Regions from separate parts of the Brevibacillus ginsengisoli genome, predicted to be linked through region 3. Evidence: riboswitches for the same ligand, from Rfam matches in the RefSeq annotation. Region 3 holds a riboswitch; each other region holds the start of a gene.
What was found. Region 3 has a riboswitch for S-adenosylmethionine ahead of ACQCN2_RS03045 (sugar ABC transporter substrate-binding protein). Riboswitches for the same ligand answer to the same signal wherever they lie in the genome.
Positions count from the first base shown of each region.

Region 1: another riboswitch for S-adenosylmethionine. It lies ahead of ACQCN2_RS01520 (aminotransferase class I/II-fold pyridoxal phosphate-dependent enzyme); the one in region 3 lies ahead of ACQCN2_RS03045 (sugar ABC transporter substrate-binding protein).
Region 2: another riboswitch for S-adenosylmethionine. It lies ahead of ACQCN2_RS22075 (homocysteine synthase); the one in region 3 lies ahead of ACQCN2_RS03045 (sugar ABC transporter substrate-binding protein).

Region 1 covers NZ_JBNJQR010000001.1:275,818-281,149, forward strand. The annotation lists gene ACQCN2_RS01515 (methyl-accepting chemotaxis protein) at 78-1,856, shown strand; SAM riboswitch class I at 1,918-2,028, shown strand; gene ACQCN2_RS01520 (aminotransferase class I/II-fold pyridoxal phosphate-dependent enzyme) at 2,165-3,307, shown strand; gene ACQCN2_RS01525 (aminotransferase class I/II-fold pyridoxal phosphate-dependent enzyme) at 3,325-4,497, shown strand; gene ACQCN2_RS01530 (PadR family transcriptional regulator) at 4,744-5,332, shown strand, end outside.
Region 2 covers NZ_JBNJQR010000013.1:58,948-64,279, reverse strand. The annotation lists gene ACQCN2_RS22090 (TasA family protein) at 1-35, shown strand, start outside; gene ACQCN2_RS22085 (signal peptidase I) at 334-873, shown strand; gene ACQCN2_RS22080 (TasA family protein) at 987-1,595, shown strand; gene ACQCN2_RS22075 (homocysteine synthase) at 1,720-3,006, opposite strand; SAM riboswitch class I at 3,119-3,227, opposite strand; gene ACQCN2_RS22070 (cytochrome ubiquinol oxidase subunit I) at 3,440-4,765, shown strand; gene ACQCN2_RS22065 (cytochrome d ubiquinol oxidase subunit II) at 4,786-5,332, shown strand, end outside.
Region 3 covers NZ_JBNJQR010000001.1:619,848-625,179, forward strand. The annotation lists gene ACQCN2_RS03025 (protoglobin domain-containing protein) at 1-396, shown strand, start outside; gene ACQCN2_RS03030 (PilZ domain-containing protein) at 438-815, shown strand; gene ACQCN2_RS03035 (hypothetical protein) at 832-1,179, opposite strand; gene ACQCN2_RS03040 (hypothetical protein) at 1,235-1,390, opposite strand; SAM riboswitch class I at 1,541-1,652, shown strand; gene ACQCN2_RS03045 (sugar ABC transporter substrate-binding protein) at 1,729-2,766, shown strand; gene ACQCN2_RS03050 (sugar ABC transporter ATP-binding protein) at 2,841-4,334, shown strand; partial or broken gene ACQCN2_RS03055 (ABC transporter permease) at 4,336-5,332, shown strand, end outside.

The DNA.
Region 1 (5,332 bases), 340 kb from region 3:
ACAGTAAGGAGAAAAGAACAGCATTCATATCCAAACAAGAGAGAGTAGCCAAAGAAGGAATGGAAGGGAAGTCTCAAATGTTATCCTCAATTCGAAGCAAATTAATCGTATTAATTGTTGCATGTATGGTGATTCCTGCGCTGACGATTAGTGTGATTGGTTACATGCAAGCCAAACAATCGTTAATCGATGATGGCAAACAAGCGCTGAAAACGGTTGTAGACAATGCCTACGATGTCCTGACGCTGTTAGATGAACAAGTGAAGACAGGGAAAATTACGCAAGAAGAAGCGCTGAAAAGAGCAAATGAAATTCTGGCGGGCCCCTTAAAAGCAGATGGCAAGGAACGAGACTATCTGAAAACCAGCTATCATTATGGGGAGAGTGGGTATCTGTTCATTAACAGCGCAGATCCCCAAACGCCTCAAAAAACCTACGTGCATCCTCGGTTTGGTGTGATTGGCAAGGTTCCGATGATGAAGACTCCTGATGGTCAGGAAGTTCTACCGATGCTTCAGGAAGCTTCCAAGAAAGCGAACATAGAGGAACGTTATGTCGATTTTCCATTTTACTTGCCTGGACAAAGCCTGAATGATCCGAATGCTCAAATTGGTACCAAAACGTCGTATCTTCGTTATTTTGAGCCTTGGAACGCGTACATAGCTTGTGGAGCGTATGATTATGAGTTTTATCAATCGATTAAGTCCTATGAATACATGATTATAATCGTTACAGTAAGCGCAACCTTGCTGGGAGCTTTAGTCGCATACTGGTTCGCCCATCAATATTCTCGTGTTCTTCGTCAGATCGGCTCAGTGATTGAAGAGGTCGGAAAAGGAAATTTGACCTTGCAGGCGACGGTAAAAGGAAGGGATGAAGTGGCGCACTTGTCTACTCATCTCAATAAATCTACGGCTAATATGCGAAACATGATTCAGGAGGTCATTGAGGTAACGCAGACGGTGACGCAACACGCCGAATTCCTCAATGAAGGGGCAGGGCAAACAGGCAAGGCTTCCGAGCAAATTGCTGTAACCATAACAGACATGGCTGAAGCCACTTCCATGATGCGGGACGACACCATGGTAACGACGGAAGCTATTCGTGAGCTTCAGGCAGAAATTCAAGAATCGACGGATCTGTTGAAAATCACGACAGACTCGACCAAACGTGCCGCTGATAACGCCCAGGCTGGTTTGCAGACAAGTGAACATGTGCAAAGCGAAATGAATCGAGTCAATGAGATTGTTCTCCATTCCGCGGATGTTGTAGAGGGTCTAAAGGGAAGGATGGATCAAATTAACGAGATAACCCAACTGATTACGGCCATCGCCGGACAAACCAATCTGCTTGCACTTAACGCTGCGATTGAAGCGGCTAGAGCGGGCGAACATGGTCGAGGCTTTGCGATCGTGGCTGACGAGGTACGTAAGCTGGCCGAAGCAACCAATAAAGCGGGACAAGAAATTATACAGGTGCTGGGTGAAATTCAAGGTAAATCGATGGAAGCTGTGGATGCCATCAAGCTCGGTGTGGACAGTGTGAATGATATTGGACAACTGGTGAATAAGAGCAGCCAATCCTTCAAAGAGATTACCAACGACGTCGGATTGGTTTCCAATCAGATTGCGGAGATTTATCAGGCATCAACCAACATCCGTGAGCAGGGCGAGCTTGCGTTTGGACGCATTCAAAATGTAACCAAAGTCAGCGTGGAAATTGCGGAAGGAATGGAGACAATTGCCTCTTCTGCCGAGGAGCAAACGGCTACGCTGGAGGAGACTGTCGCATCCGTTTCGGAAGTATCCCGTAATATCGCAATCCTGCATGACAAGGTAAAATCCTTTACCGTTTAACCGCTTGACTTTCGAGAATCCTTACGCTACTATTAATTTCAACTTGAACTGAATAGCAAACTTCTTATCAAGAGAGGCGGAGGGACTGGCCCGATGATGCCCGGCAACCGATCACCCATTTTGGGGATACGGTGCCAATTCCTGCGGAGCATTATGCTCTGAGAGATGAGAAGGATTTGCTTGCGGAAACGTAAACAAAGCCTTCTTTCGACAGGAAAGAGGGCTTTTTTCTTTGGAAAAAGCCACTTGGCCAAAGCTATGCAGGATTAAGGGAAGACTCAAGTGATGACAAGTGGAGGGATATACACATGCATGTAGAGACGAAACTGGTTCAAATTGGTGTGGGAAAAGAGAAAACAACGGGTGCTGTCAGCTTTCCCATCTATCATTCGACAGCGTATCGACACCCTACCTTGGGAGAGAGTACAGGGTTTGATTATTCGCGGACGGCCAATCCAACACGCGGTTTGCTTGAAGAAGCGATTGCCGAACTGGAGAGCGGCACTGCCGGTTTTGCCTGTGCGTCCGGTATGGCAGCGATTCAGACGATCATGGGATTGTTCTCTCAAGGGGACCACATCATCGTTTCGCTTGATCTATACGGAGGAACCTATCGTCTGTTCGAACAGGTGTATTCCCGCTACGGCTTCACCTTTAGCTATGTGGATTTACGTGAGACAGACAATGTGCTGCCTGCGATCAAGAGCAACACCAAAGCCATACTGGTGGAAACACCGACGAATCCGTTGATGCAGATCACTAATATAGACGCAATAGTCGGAATTGCGAGAGATCATCAGCTTCTCGTGATTGTTGACAATACTTTTATGACCCCATATTATCAACGTCCACTGGAGATTGGAGCCGATATTGTCTTCCATAGCGCGACCAAGTATCTAGCTGGACACAATGATGTGCTGGCGGGACTGATTGTAACCAAGGGAGAGGAATTATCGGAAAAAGTCCGGTTTTTACACAATTCAATCGGCGCAGTACTTGGTCCGCAAGACTCCTGGTTATTGATTCGCGGATTGAAAACCTTGGCCCTTCGAATGGATCGACACCAGGAAAATGCTTATCTCGTCGCTCGTTTCCTGGCATCTCAACCGCTGGTGACAGACGTGTTTTATCCGGGTCTGTCGTCTCATCAAGGCTATGAAGTCCAAATAAAACAGTCTAGCGGGTATAGCGGGATGGTTTCATTTCGAATCAAGGATTCATCCATGGTTGGGACCTTCTTAAGCAACCTCAAGATCATCTCTTTTGCCGAGAGCCTGGGGGGAGTAGAGTCGCTTTGTACCTATCCTGCCACTCAAACACATGCTGATATTCCGCAAGAGATTAGAGAGCATGTCGGAGTTTGTAACCGATTGCTGCGGTTGTCCATCGGCATCGAGCACGCTCAGGATATTATCCTCGATTTGGCGCAAGCCCTGGAATCTTGTCAATAGGTGAGGAGGAGATCAGAATGAAATTTGCCACCCAATTACTGCATGGGACGAGTGGGATTGATTCGGTTACGGGAGCGTCGAGTATCCCGATTTATCAAGCGTCTACCTTTCATCAATTTGATTTGGATCAACCAGGACATTTTGATTACGCGCGATCAGGCAACCCGACGAGAGAAGCCCTAGAAGATGCAATTGCCGGTTTGGAAGGGGGGAGCCGAGGCTTTGCTTTTGCTTCCGGGATGGCGGCGATTTCCAGTGTGTTCCTGTTGTTCTCTACCGGTGATCACTTAATTGTGTCTGAAGACGTGTATGGCGGAACGTTTCGGATTTTAACCAACGTATTTACGCGATTAGGTATTGAAGCAACTTTTGTGGATACGACCGATCCCAAGCGAGTTCAAGCAGCGATCAGGCCCACGACCAAAGGCATTTACCTGGAGACGCCCTCCAATCCTACGTTAAAAGTGACCGATATCCAAGCGATCAGCCAGATTGCGCAACAACACAAACTGCTGACGATTGTCGACAATACGTTTTTAACTCCGTATTACCAGCGTCCGCTTGCATTAGGGGCAGACATTGTCATTCACAGCGCGACCAAGTTTATTGCTGGACATAGCGATGTCGTGGCGGGGCTCGTCGTGACGAAGGATGAGAAGCTGGGGCAGCAACTGTATATGATTCAGAACGGTTTTGGAGCCATTCTCGGCGTTCAAGACTGTTGGCTGGTGATGAGAGGGCTGAAAACCCTGAAGGCTCGACTGGATGTAAGCACGCTGAGCGCCCACAGATTAGCTACCTGGCTGGAGGCTCATCCGCTGGTCGAGAGGGTCTACTACACGGGTCTCTTCGATAATCCGGGACATGCGCTGCAAGAGCGTCAAGCAACGGGACATGGCGCTGTGCTTTCTTTTGATTTGGGATGCAAGGAGCAGGCCAAACGCTTCCTGCAAGCCGTCAAATTGCCGCTTGTGGCGGTCAGTCTGGGCTCCGTAGAGAGCATTCTCTCCTATCCCGCGATGATGTCGCATGCTTCCATGCCCGCACACGAAAGACACCGCAGAGGGATTACGGATGGTTTGGTCCGTTTATCTGTCGGTCTGGAAGATGTGCATGATTTGGCGGCTGATCTGGAGCAGGCGCTTGAGGCTTCGGTTGAGCCGGTTGGTTTGCAACGGATTAGTATCTAACGAAGAGAAAAACGTTGGGAAATCAGGGTAGAACGATATCAATCGATTCAAAAGGCTGTTACTTGTGGCGTACAGTACGTCCAAGTAACGGCCTTTTTGTCGTCCTTCTCCTTTAAACGTCAGGGAAATGTAGCATTGGCCCATCAGTCGTCTAAATGTGAATAGGTATTGCACGATCTCATTTACATTATTAATAACATAGGTTACTATTAACATAGGTTACCAATAACAACCAGAGGTGTTTTTATGTCAATCAAATATGCCATTCTAGGACTTCTTAGCTGGAAGCCTTCAACAGGTTATGAATTAAAAAAGATTTTTGAAGAATCTTCCGCAATGTATTGGTCGGGTAACAACAATCAAATCTACAAAACGCTTGTTCAGCTCTTGAATGAAGGTTATGTGACGAATGAGATTCAACATCAGATGAGCTCTCCATCCAAGAAAATATACAGCATTACGGATGATGGGCTTGCTCGATTGAAAGAATGGGTTCTTTCAACACCAGAAGCTCCTGAGTTCAGGAAACCCTTTTTAATTCAATTGGCGTGGGCGGAACAACTAAGTGACGAGGAATTACATGATCTGCTGATCAACTATGAGAACGAGATCAAAATGCAATTGATCTTCCAGCAGGAAAAAATCAAACGCGGCGTTCCTTCACCCAGTAGAAACGCGCGTGAAGTGTTTTTGTGGAATAAGATTTCCGAAAACCTGCTATCTTCCTATCACAACGAACTAAACTGGGTTCAAGGAATTCGTAAAGAACTTTTTGAAAACGAAATGATGGAGGAGAGAATCAATATGAACTATCAACTAATCGAGAACGGAACCG
Region 2 (5,332 bases), on a different contig from region 3:
AGAACGGAGATAAACCGCCAATTCTTATCGACTAAATAGGTAAGGGGTGTAAGGAGCTGATCGCATGTCGCCGTCAGTTCCTTTTTTTGTTCATCTAATGCTCTGCTGCCATCATCGATAAAGAGTTCTTGGTTACTAATTCGTGCGTGTAGGGATGATTCTCCTACTTTGGTATGAGGTGATGGGAAGCAAAGTCGTACATGAATACCATACAGTCCATCTATTCTTTTTCAACCTGATGCAGGAAGTTAAGCCCATGAAAAACCCGTAGAATAAAAACTGTGAACGGCACGATCGCAAGCCGGAACGAAGGAAAGTGAGGGAAGTAAATCTGTGATCTATGTAAAAAAAATCTTATCTGTACTAACGACAACGCTGTTGGTCCTCATTGTTGCCCTTTGTTGTTTCCTCTTCGTAGGAAAGATGAATGGAGGCAAGACGACGCTGCTTGGGAATGACATTATGGTTGTACTAAGCGGCTCCATGTCACCGACCTTCAATACAGGTAGCATCGTTGCTGTAAAGCCAGTTGAATTCTCAGACATCCATAAAGGGGATATCGTCACTTTTAAGGACTTGGAACAAAGAACGATCACTCACCGTGTTATCGACATTGTAGATGGACAGTTGATAACCAAAGGGGATGCCAATGACGGGAAGGATACCTCTCCAGTATCAAAAGATCGCGTGATCGGTAAAGTACAATACTCAGTCCCCTATGCAGGATACGTGATCGAGTTTATCAAGTCCAAATTAGGGATGCTACTCTTCCTGGCAGGTCCTGGGTTGTATCTCATCATCAGCCAAATAATCAAATTGTTTAGAATAATGAAACAACAGGAAGCGGCTAACGAAGCGAAAACGCAAGTGTAAAACGAATGGCCCTAATTGGGTGATACCTTGTGGGTTGGTAATATGGCTATCCGCTTTGTTACCAAGCTTCAAGTCATCATAAATAAAAATTATTTAAAGGTGGAGGTACTACGATGAATTTGAAAAAGCAATTCGCATTAACTTTGGCATCAGTAGGTTTGGGAGCGGCTTTAATCGGTGGAGGAACTTTTGCATGGTTTAACACCACTGATAAAATTGAGAACAACACATTCGCTGCTGGTACAATGAAAATCGCTGGAAAACCAACTGCGCAAGTGTTTGATGTGAAAAACTTGAAACCAGGTGACTGGATGGAAAGAACCTTCACTGTAGAAAACCAAGGAACCCTTGATGTAAACAAACTGCTCATGAGCATGGATTACCAAGTGAACGATCAAGGCAACAATAACGGTACTGACAACTTTGATAACAACCTCAAAGTATATCTGTTGAAGAGCGACGATGCTAACATACCATTCCCAGAACGTGTTATTCTCAACCCGAAAAATGGTAAAACGTTGAAAGAATTCAAAGAAATGGGCAATTTGGACATCAGCAGCTGGTGGACTCAAAACTTCAATTTGAAACCAGGAGATAAAGACAAGATCTACATCGGTATCAAATTTGAAGATGATGGCAAAGATCAAAACCGCTTCCAAGGCGACGGTGTGAACATGACCATGATTCTTGAAGGTACTCAAACTGGTGGCGTAAAGAAATAAGGACATATCAATCCAAGGTGGAGAAACCTCTCCCCCTTGGATTTTTTGTTTAAACAGAATGAAGCTACTGTCACACTGAACCCCCATTTCGAGAACGAAAAGGGGGTTTTTGTGTCATTCTTCTTTATTTCACCGCTACCTTCAACGCCTGATCCAAATCCTCCAAAATATCCTCAATCGCCTCTGTACCCACTGAGATGCGAATCATCTCAGGGCTGACACCCGCTTTGATTTGATTTTCTTCCGTCAGCTGCTGGTGAGTGGTGCTGGCCGGATGAATAATCAAGGATTTGGAATCTCCCACGTTGGCCAGATGAGAGAAGAGTTTGACGGATTGGATCAAGGTTTTGCCTTCCTCGACTCCACCTTTAATCCCAAACGTCAGAATGGCTCCTTGACCTTTAGGTAAGTATTTTTGAGCAAGCGGGTAGTAAGTATCCGTTTCGAGTCCCGGGTAATTGACCCACTCGACTGCCGGATGCTCCGCGAGGAACTTGGCTACCGCCAGAGCATTCTGGCTATGGCGCTCCATTCTCAGGTGGAGAGTTTCTAATCCTTGCAGGAACAGGAACGAGTTAAAAGGGGATAAAGGCGCACCCAAATCACGTTGAAGCTGGACGCGAGCCTTGATGATATACGCCAGATTGCCAACCGCTTCCGTGTAAACGACACCATGGTAGCTTGGGTCAGGTGTGGTCAGTCCCGGGAACTTGCCGTTGTTCCAGTTGAAATTGCCGGAATCGACGATAACTCCACCGATGGAGGTGCCGTGTCCGCCAATAAACTTGGTTGCGGAGTGAACGACGATGTCTGCGCCATGCTCTATTGGACGGCAGAGAATAGGGGAAGCGAATGTATTATCGACAATCAAGGGAATACCGTGTTCATGGGCGATATCCGCAATGGCCTGGATATCCGCAACGTTAATTTTCGGGTTGCCAATCGTTTCAACGAAGAGCGCCTTGGTCTTCTCGTTGATCTTTTCGCGGAAGTTGTCAGGATTGGATTGATCGACAAAATGAAACGAGACTCCCAGCTTCGGCAAAGTGTTGGCAAAGAGGTTGTAGGTTCCGCCATACAAACTGCTGGAAGACACAATCTCGTCTCCTGCTCCGGCGATGTTCAGGATAGCGAAGGTGATCGCCGCCTGACCGGAAGCGGTGGCCAATGCGCCTACGCCTCCTTCTAATAGAGCGACACGCTTTTCAAATACATCCTGGGTAGGATTCATAATGCGCGTGTAGATATTGCCGAATTCCTTCAGTGCAAACAGATTAGCGGCGTGCTCAGCGTCACGGAATACATAGGATGAGGTTTGATAAATCGGCACCGCGCGAGATCCTGTTGTAGGATCTACCTCTTGTCCTCCATGCAACGCAAGTGTTTCTGCTTTCCATTGTTGGTCTGCCATCGTCATCTCTCCTTTTTTGGCCCGCTCAAGTAAGCCTCTTAAAACCTACTCAAGTCAGGAAAATGAAAAAGCCTTCTTCTGAGTAGAAGAAGGCGCGTACACAAAGTCGCTTCGTTCATCTCTCAGAATCACAGTGATTCTGCAGGATTTAGCACCTTGCATGACATCATGCCGGTTGCCGGGTTTCATCGGGCCAGTCCCTCCACCACTCTTGATGAGTTGTATGAAATTTGGGTATGTTCTGATAATGACTTAATTCTAAGCGGTCTTGTCGGAATTGTCAACTGAATAACTGAAAAAGAATGAACATCGCTTCCGTCACCAATTCGACTCGATTCATTCACACTATATTCACGTTGTTAAAATTAAAAACGAATGGATTGTGATAAAATTTGCCATACAGGAAATACCAAATACTGTAGGAGGGTGAATAATGGGACTGGATACTGCTATGCTCGCGCGAATCCTGACGGCGTTTACGCTTGGGTTTCATATTATTTTTGCCACTCTTGGCGTTGGGGTTCCCGTAATGATCTCGATTGCCGAATGGATTGGTATTCGTAAGAACGACAAGCTGTACCGGATGATGGCCAGACGGTGGGCCAAAGGATTTACGGTGACGGTTGCCGTTGGTGTTGTGACAGGTACATGTATTGGTCTTCAATTAAGCTTGCTGTGGCCAAGCTTTATGAAGGTAGCGGGTGAAGCGATTGCGCTGCCCTTGTTTTTAGAGACGTTTGCGTTTTTCTTTGAAGCCATATTTCTGGGGATTTATTTGTATACGTGGGATCGCTTTCGTAACCCGTATATACACTGGATATTTTCAATACCCGTTGTGATCGGCTCCACGATGTCCGCTTTTTTTATTACCACCGTGAACGCGTTTATGAATGCGCCACAGGGGTTTGAATTGGTGAAGGGAGCCATCCATAATGTTCAGCCAATCATGGCTATGTTTAATGCGGCAACTCCGTCCAAAACGGGTCATGTGATTCTCTCCGCCTACGCCACTTCGGCTTTTGCTTTGGCGGGTATCGCCGCTTTCCAGCTATTAAAAGCGAGAGGCGTGGAGTATTATCGCAAGGCTCTGACGTTGACAATGGTGCTTGCCTTGACTTTTTCTGTCGGAACGGCTGTCTGGGGAGATATTTCCGGCAAATACCTGGCGGAGTATCAACCGGCAAAGCTTGCCGCAGCTGAATGGCATTTTCAGACGCAAAAGGGAGCGGAATTCATCTTTGGCGGGATTTATGATCCAACGAAGCAGGAAGTAAGATACGGGGTGACGATCCCCTATCTGCTTAGCTTTCTCGCCACCAACTCGTTTCAGGGCATGGTCATCGGGCTAAATGACATTCCTCCAGATGAGCGACCGCCTTTGTACATTCATTACTTGTTTGACGGGATGATCGTCATTGGTTCGTATATGGTCATTGTTCCGTTAGGGTACTTTTTCTTTTTGTGGAGGAAGAAAAAGATGCCCAGAACTATCCTGTACGGAATCCTCTGGGGGGCTCCGCTTTCTATGCTGGCAATTGAATTGGGCTGGTTTTTTACGGAGGTAGGGAGACAGCCGTGGATTCTGGTTGGCTTTATGCGAACGAACCAGGCCGCGACAACTGCTCCTCACGTAGGTCAAATGCTGGTTCTTTTCGCTCTTCTCTATACGTTTCTGGGGATATTCGTGACGTCTATCCTGATCCGAATGTTTAAGAAATCACCAATCGAGCAGGAGTTGGCTGGTCCAAATCAGCAATAGCGGGAAGGAAGGGACAGAAGATGAACCTGGAGTTGCTTGGGATAACGGTTTTGTGGATTTTTCTGTACGGCTATATCATTGTCGCTTCGATTGATTTTGGGGCGGGGTTTTTCTCCTTCTACTCTAGGCTGATCAAGCGCGACCAATTGGTCAATAACGTGATTGCCCGTTATTTATCTCCAGTCTGGGAAGTAACCAATGTCTTTCTGATTTTTTTTATCGTCGGTCTGATCGGTTTCTTCCCGGATACCGCGTATTACTATGGAACAGCCTTGCTCGTGCCAGGCAGTATCGCGCTTGTTTTATTGGCGCTGAGGGGCTCGTTTTATGCGTTTGATCATTACGGTGCGAGAAACAGCACGGTTTATCAATTTATTTATGGGGTAACGGGCTTGTTCATTCCTGCTTCATTGGCAACGGTCCTCACGATTTCTGAGGGTGGATTCATCCGAGTCGAAGGGGGGCAGGTCATTCTGGAGATGCGCCAGCTCTTCACGAACTCCTACTCGTGGGCGGTTGTCTTACTAGCCATCGTCAGCGTGTTGTTTATCAGCGCAAGCTTTCTGA
Region 3 (5,332 bases):
TTAGCCCTGAATTCTGCGATTGAAGCGGCAAGAGCGGGTGAGCATGGTCGAGGGTTCTCTGTTGTTTCCGATGAGGTCCGCAAACTTTCTGAACAGACCAAGAATTCCATTCAGCAAATCACAGAAATGATGAAACAATCTAGCAACTTCTCCGAAGAAGTAGTAGAATCGATTAAAACGGTCCAAGAACTGATCGAAACCGGTCAAGATGAATCTCAAGCGACCAAGGATGCGTTTCATCAGATTTTTTCCTCAATGGATACAAGTTTAGCGGAAATCAGAGTGGTCGAAGGACAATTTCATCAGTTGGTTCAAGTGATTGAAGAAATAGGTTCAGCTACCATGAAAGTTTCCGTCTCTGCTGAGAATTTAAATCACGCCGCCAAAAGTGTCTAACGCAATTCTCTGATGATTCGTCAATGCAGGAGGCAATCACCATGGAGTATAAACGCAAAGAAATGTTTCGCATGGTATTTAGCAATCCACATAAAGCAACATTACGAATCGTTGAGATTGACGGAGAGCCACAGGTTCAGCTTGATGAAACCGTCATTTTGGTTGATATAAGTTTGCGTGGCGCTAAAATCGAATGTCCACATCAGTATCCAGCCGATTCCCAGCAAGTTCGTCTGCTTCTGCAGCTTCAATTAAATGAAAAGTTGATCTCGTTATTAGGGGAAATTGTGTGGGAGAAGTCCCTAGGCAAAATGAATCAATACGGGATTCATTTTGATATAGATACACCAATTGAGAAAGATTTGTTATGGGAATTGAAGCTGTTTGCCAAGCGTAATTTGCAACGGAAAAACAGCTAATCGAAAAAAACTTCTCTTAATTGCCAAGCGTGACATTCTGGCCATTTACCTGAATTTGAACTTCAAACTGCTTAATGTGCGTACCCAAGAGAGTATTGACAAAGCGGGAGGATTTGGGTGGGACGGTGAGGCTTATGGACTGAATGAGCTCCTTGGTTCCATTTAGTTTAAATACTCTTACCCGAGCGGTTATCGATGAAGTCCCCTTGTTCAAAACCTTGGTGAATACTTTTCTGGAACGGTTAGGAGCTTGTTTCTCTAACGAGCCAGTGGAATAATTGTGGATTGCCAGATCAATCTCCTCCTTTCGAGCTAGCTGCAATATTGAATGATTGCAAGAGGAGATTGGTAAGGGACAAATCATTTGGTTCGTTTCCATCATTTTTTAAGCGATTTTTATTAGGTTTCTTCCCTCTACTTTAATCGTTTTCTTCTTTCGTAGACTCTCGCTGATCCACTCCACTTACTGAGGTACGATCCAATTGTCCTTTTTTCTCATGTAAGGAGTAGCCGTGCATGTTGCTTCCGTGATATCCCATCTCTCGTTTGGTATTCTTGTCGTTGCTTGCTGGCATGATGATCCCTCCTGTTTTACTGTGAAAAAGGTCATGACCGTTTTGTTAGTGTGCTCAAAACTATTGACAAAAATCACAGGTGGTTGTATTATCCAATTTATATAAACCCGATCGGCTAAATGGGTTTTGATTCGACAATTGAAAAGTTTACTCTTATCAAGAGCAGGCTGAGGGACTGGCCCGATGACGCCCGGCAACCTAACATTCAACCGGAATGTTAAGGTGCTAACTCCAGCAGGTACATGTACCTGGAAGATAAGGGGCGGGACCTGGGATCTTAAGCCTCTTTCTTCAAGAAAGGGGCTTTATTTTTGTATAAAAAAAGGGGGAATCACCACATGTTGAGCCTTACGAAGAAACGAATTCATTTGGTCTTATCACTTCTACTTGCGGTTGCCTTGCTTGCAACAGGTTGCGGCCCAGCCTCAAAAGAGACGAAAAATTCCGGTAATACTGACAACGCGAAGAAACGAATTGCCCTGGTCATGCAATTCAACATCGGAACCTTTTCTTCCCAGTACATTGCCGGTGTAAAAGAAGAGGTAGAAAAAGCAGGTGGAGAGGTTACCGTGTTCAACTCGGATGGAGACTTGGGCAAAATGTCCTCCAATCTGGACGCGGCGATCAACCAGCATTTCGACGGCATTCTGATTGACCATGGTACTCCTGAGGCGTTGGAGCAAGGCGTGAAAAAAGCGCTGGAGCAAAAAATCTCCGTTGTCGCTTTTGACGCGAACCTGAATGTGCCAGGTGTAACCGTTCTTCATCAAGGGGACCAGAAAATGGCCGAATTGACATTGGAGAAGCTGGCTCAAGATGCTGGCGGCAAAGGAAATATTGTAAAAATATGGGTCGCGGGCTTCGCACCAATGGAACGTCGTCAGGAATCCTATAAGGCATTCCAATCCAAATATCCTGATTTGAAAGAAGTGGCCGCATTCGGTTCCGCTACCTCCAATACAGCGCTCGACACGCAAACACAAATGGAAGCGATTCTCAAAAAATATCCGAACAAAGGCGACATCACTGCGGTTTGGGCCGCTTGGGATGAATTCGCCAAAGGCGCAACAAGAGCGATCCAACAAGCGGGACGCACAGAGATCAAAGTGTATGGAATCGACTTGAGCGACGAAGATTTACAGTTGATTCAGGACCCGAATTCTCCATGGGTAGCATCGGCTGCTGTTGATCCAACCGATATCGGGCGTGTACAGGTTCGTTACCTGTTCAAGAAACTGAAAGGTGAAACTGTGGATCAGAACGTTGTCTTGGACCCAGTGCTCGTCACGCGTGAGACACTCCCCAAAGAGCCGGTGAAAACAACCGATCTGGCTAAGTATGTAAAAGGATGGGGAGCTAGCGAATTAGGTAAATAATGCAGGATCAGTGTTCCCGATCGGAGTACTCCGGCGGGAACCTTTTACTAACAGAGGGAAATGAGGGATTGATGGTGTCTACCTTGCAACTGAGACAGATATATAAGCGGTTTTCCGGCGTCTCGGCGCTGCGTTCCGTTGATTTTGAGGTGAAGCAAGGAGAAGTTCATTCACTCTTGGGCGCGAATGGGGCAGGCAAAAGCACGTTGATGAAAATCTTGATGGGAGCTTATCAAGCCGACGAAGGCGAAATTCTCCTGGATGGTCGATCCCTTCCTATTCAGTCACCAATTGACGCCAAACGATATGGCATTCAGTGCGTCTATCAAGAAGTGGATATGGCTCTGATCCCGTACTTGAGTGTTGCCGAAAATATTTTGTTGGATCAATTCGTGCAAGCGACCAAACGAGGCCCGATTAATTGGTCGAAGCTTTATCAGGATGCTGAAGAGATTGCCGAGCGCCTTGGGTTTTCGTTATCGGTTCGCAAAAAGGTAGAAGACTGCAGCTTGTCCGAAAAGCAACTGATCTTGATTGCCCGTTCGATCGCGCAGAAGGCCAAATTCATCATCTTTGATGAACCGACAGCCCCGCTTTCAACCACGGAATCGGAACAGTTGTTTAAGTTAATCGGCCAGCTAAAGCAGGATGGGGTGGGAATTATCTACATCTCTCACCGACTGCCTGAGGTTTTTCGCATCAGTGATCGTATCTCGGTCATGCGTGATGGACAACGGATCAGCACCAATGAAGTATCAGAAACCTCAATGGAAGCCGTGGTTCATGACATGCTTGGGCACTCACTTACGGAAGAATTCCCAGAACGGAAGCGTGCAGTGGGGGATTTGCTTTTTGAATGTAAAGGTGTCTCTTTGGAACATAAAGTACGGGACATCAATCTACAAGTACACGCTGGTGAAGTGGTTGCCATTGTTGGCTTAGTGGGTGCGGGCAAGACAGAGCTGGCACGGATTCTGTTTGCAGCTGATCCGTTTCAGGAAGGAAAGCTGTATCTTCACGGACAACCGATTAAGGTTGCGACTCCACGTGACGCGGTACAGAAGGGCATTGTGCTGATACCGGAAGAGCGCCGTAAGGAAGGGCTGCTGGTGGAAGAATCGGTTAAACATAACCTCTCGATCTCGACCCTGAAGAAATGGACATCGTTTTCGTTTATCAAAAAAGGATCGGAAGCCACCATGGCCAAGGATTTGGTGGAGAAGCTGGGGATTAAGACGGCGGGGATTGAACAACAGGTAAGTTACCTTAGTGGCGGCAACCAACAAAAGGTCGTCATCGGCAAATGGCTGCATACGGAAGCTGATCTTTACATATTTGACGAGCCAACCAAAGGTGTAGACATTGGGGCGAAACGAGAGATTTACTCCCTGATAGGTGAGCTCTCCGCCCAACAGAAGGGAATTCTCTATTTCACCTGTGAATTCCAGGAAGCGTTAGGTATCGCGGACCGCATTCTCGTCATGTACGACGGTGCGATCGTCAAAGAAATCAGTGCGGACGAATGGAACCCGGAATCTATTTTGTACTTTGCTAGCGGGGGGCAATAGCATGCAGAAACAAGCAAAAGAACAACTCATTTCGTTTATCTATAAATATGGTACGATCGGGGTGATACTCTTCGTACTGGCGTTTTTCAGTATCACGAACGAATATTTCTTAACTTATTCTAATCTGACTGATATTTTGGGTCGATTTCCATCGTAACACTTGTCGCGATCGGGGTTACTTTTTCGCTTATTGTGAATGGATTTGACTTATCGGTGGGCTCTGTGGTTTCTCTCGCAACGGTTGTCTCGGCCTCGATGATGGTCTGGTATGAACAAGGGGTAGTGGTTACCCTGCTGATTCCGATTGTGCTGGGTTTACTCGTTGGCCTGCTCAACGCGTTTCTGATTGTAAAGATTCGAATTCCGGATCTGCTGGCCACCTTAGCCACGTTGTATATCGTAAAAGGGATTCATTTAACATACACCAAGGGGTATTCCGTCTATTCGAACATGCCATTACCGGACAATACAACTGCGCCTGGCAAGCTAGCCAAGTGGTTTCTCTTGCTTGGACAAGGAGAAGTAGCCTCTGTACCTGTGCCTGTCATCATTATGTTGTTGGCAGTCATTATCGTTCATTTTTTCCTGCATTACACAAGACATGGGCGACTTCTCTACATGACGGGAGGCAATATTGAGGCGGCTCGTTTATCTGGAGTTGCGGTTGATCGCTATCGAACACTCGCATACATTCTATCAGGTCTGTTCTGCGGGTTGGCGGGGATTCTGATGGCGGCAAGGATTGGCACTGGTCAGGTCAACGGAGGCGAACCGATCCTGATGGATGCCGTCGCGGCGGCGTTCGTAGGCTACTCCGTCTTTGGTGCAGGCAAACCTAATGTGATCGGGACATTTCTTGGAGCTGTCCTAATCGGGGTATTGTTGAACGGACTGACGATGCTGAACCTTCCTTATTACGCATATGACATCGTCAAAGGAACGGTTCTTATTCTGGCCTTGGCTGTGACGTATTATCAGCTGCGCAAAAAAAGTCGCTA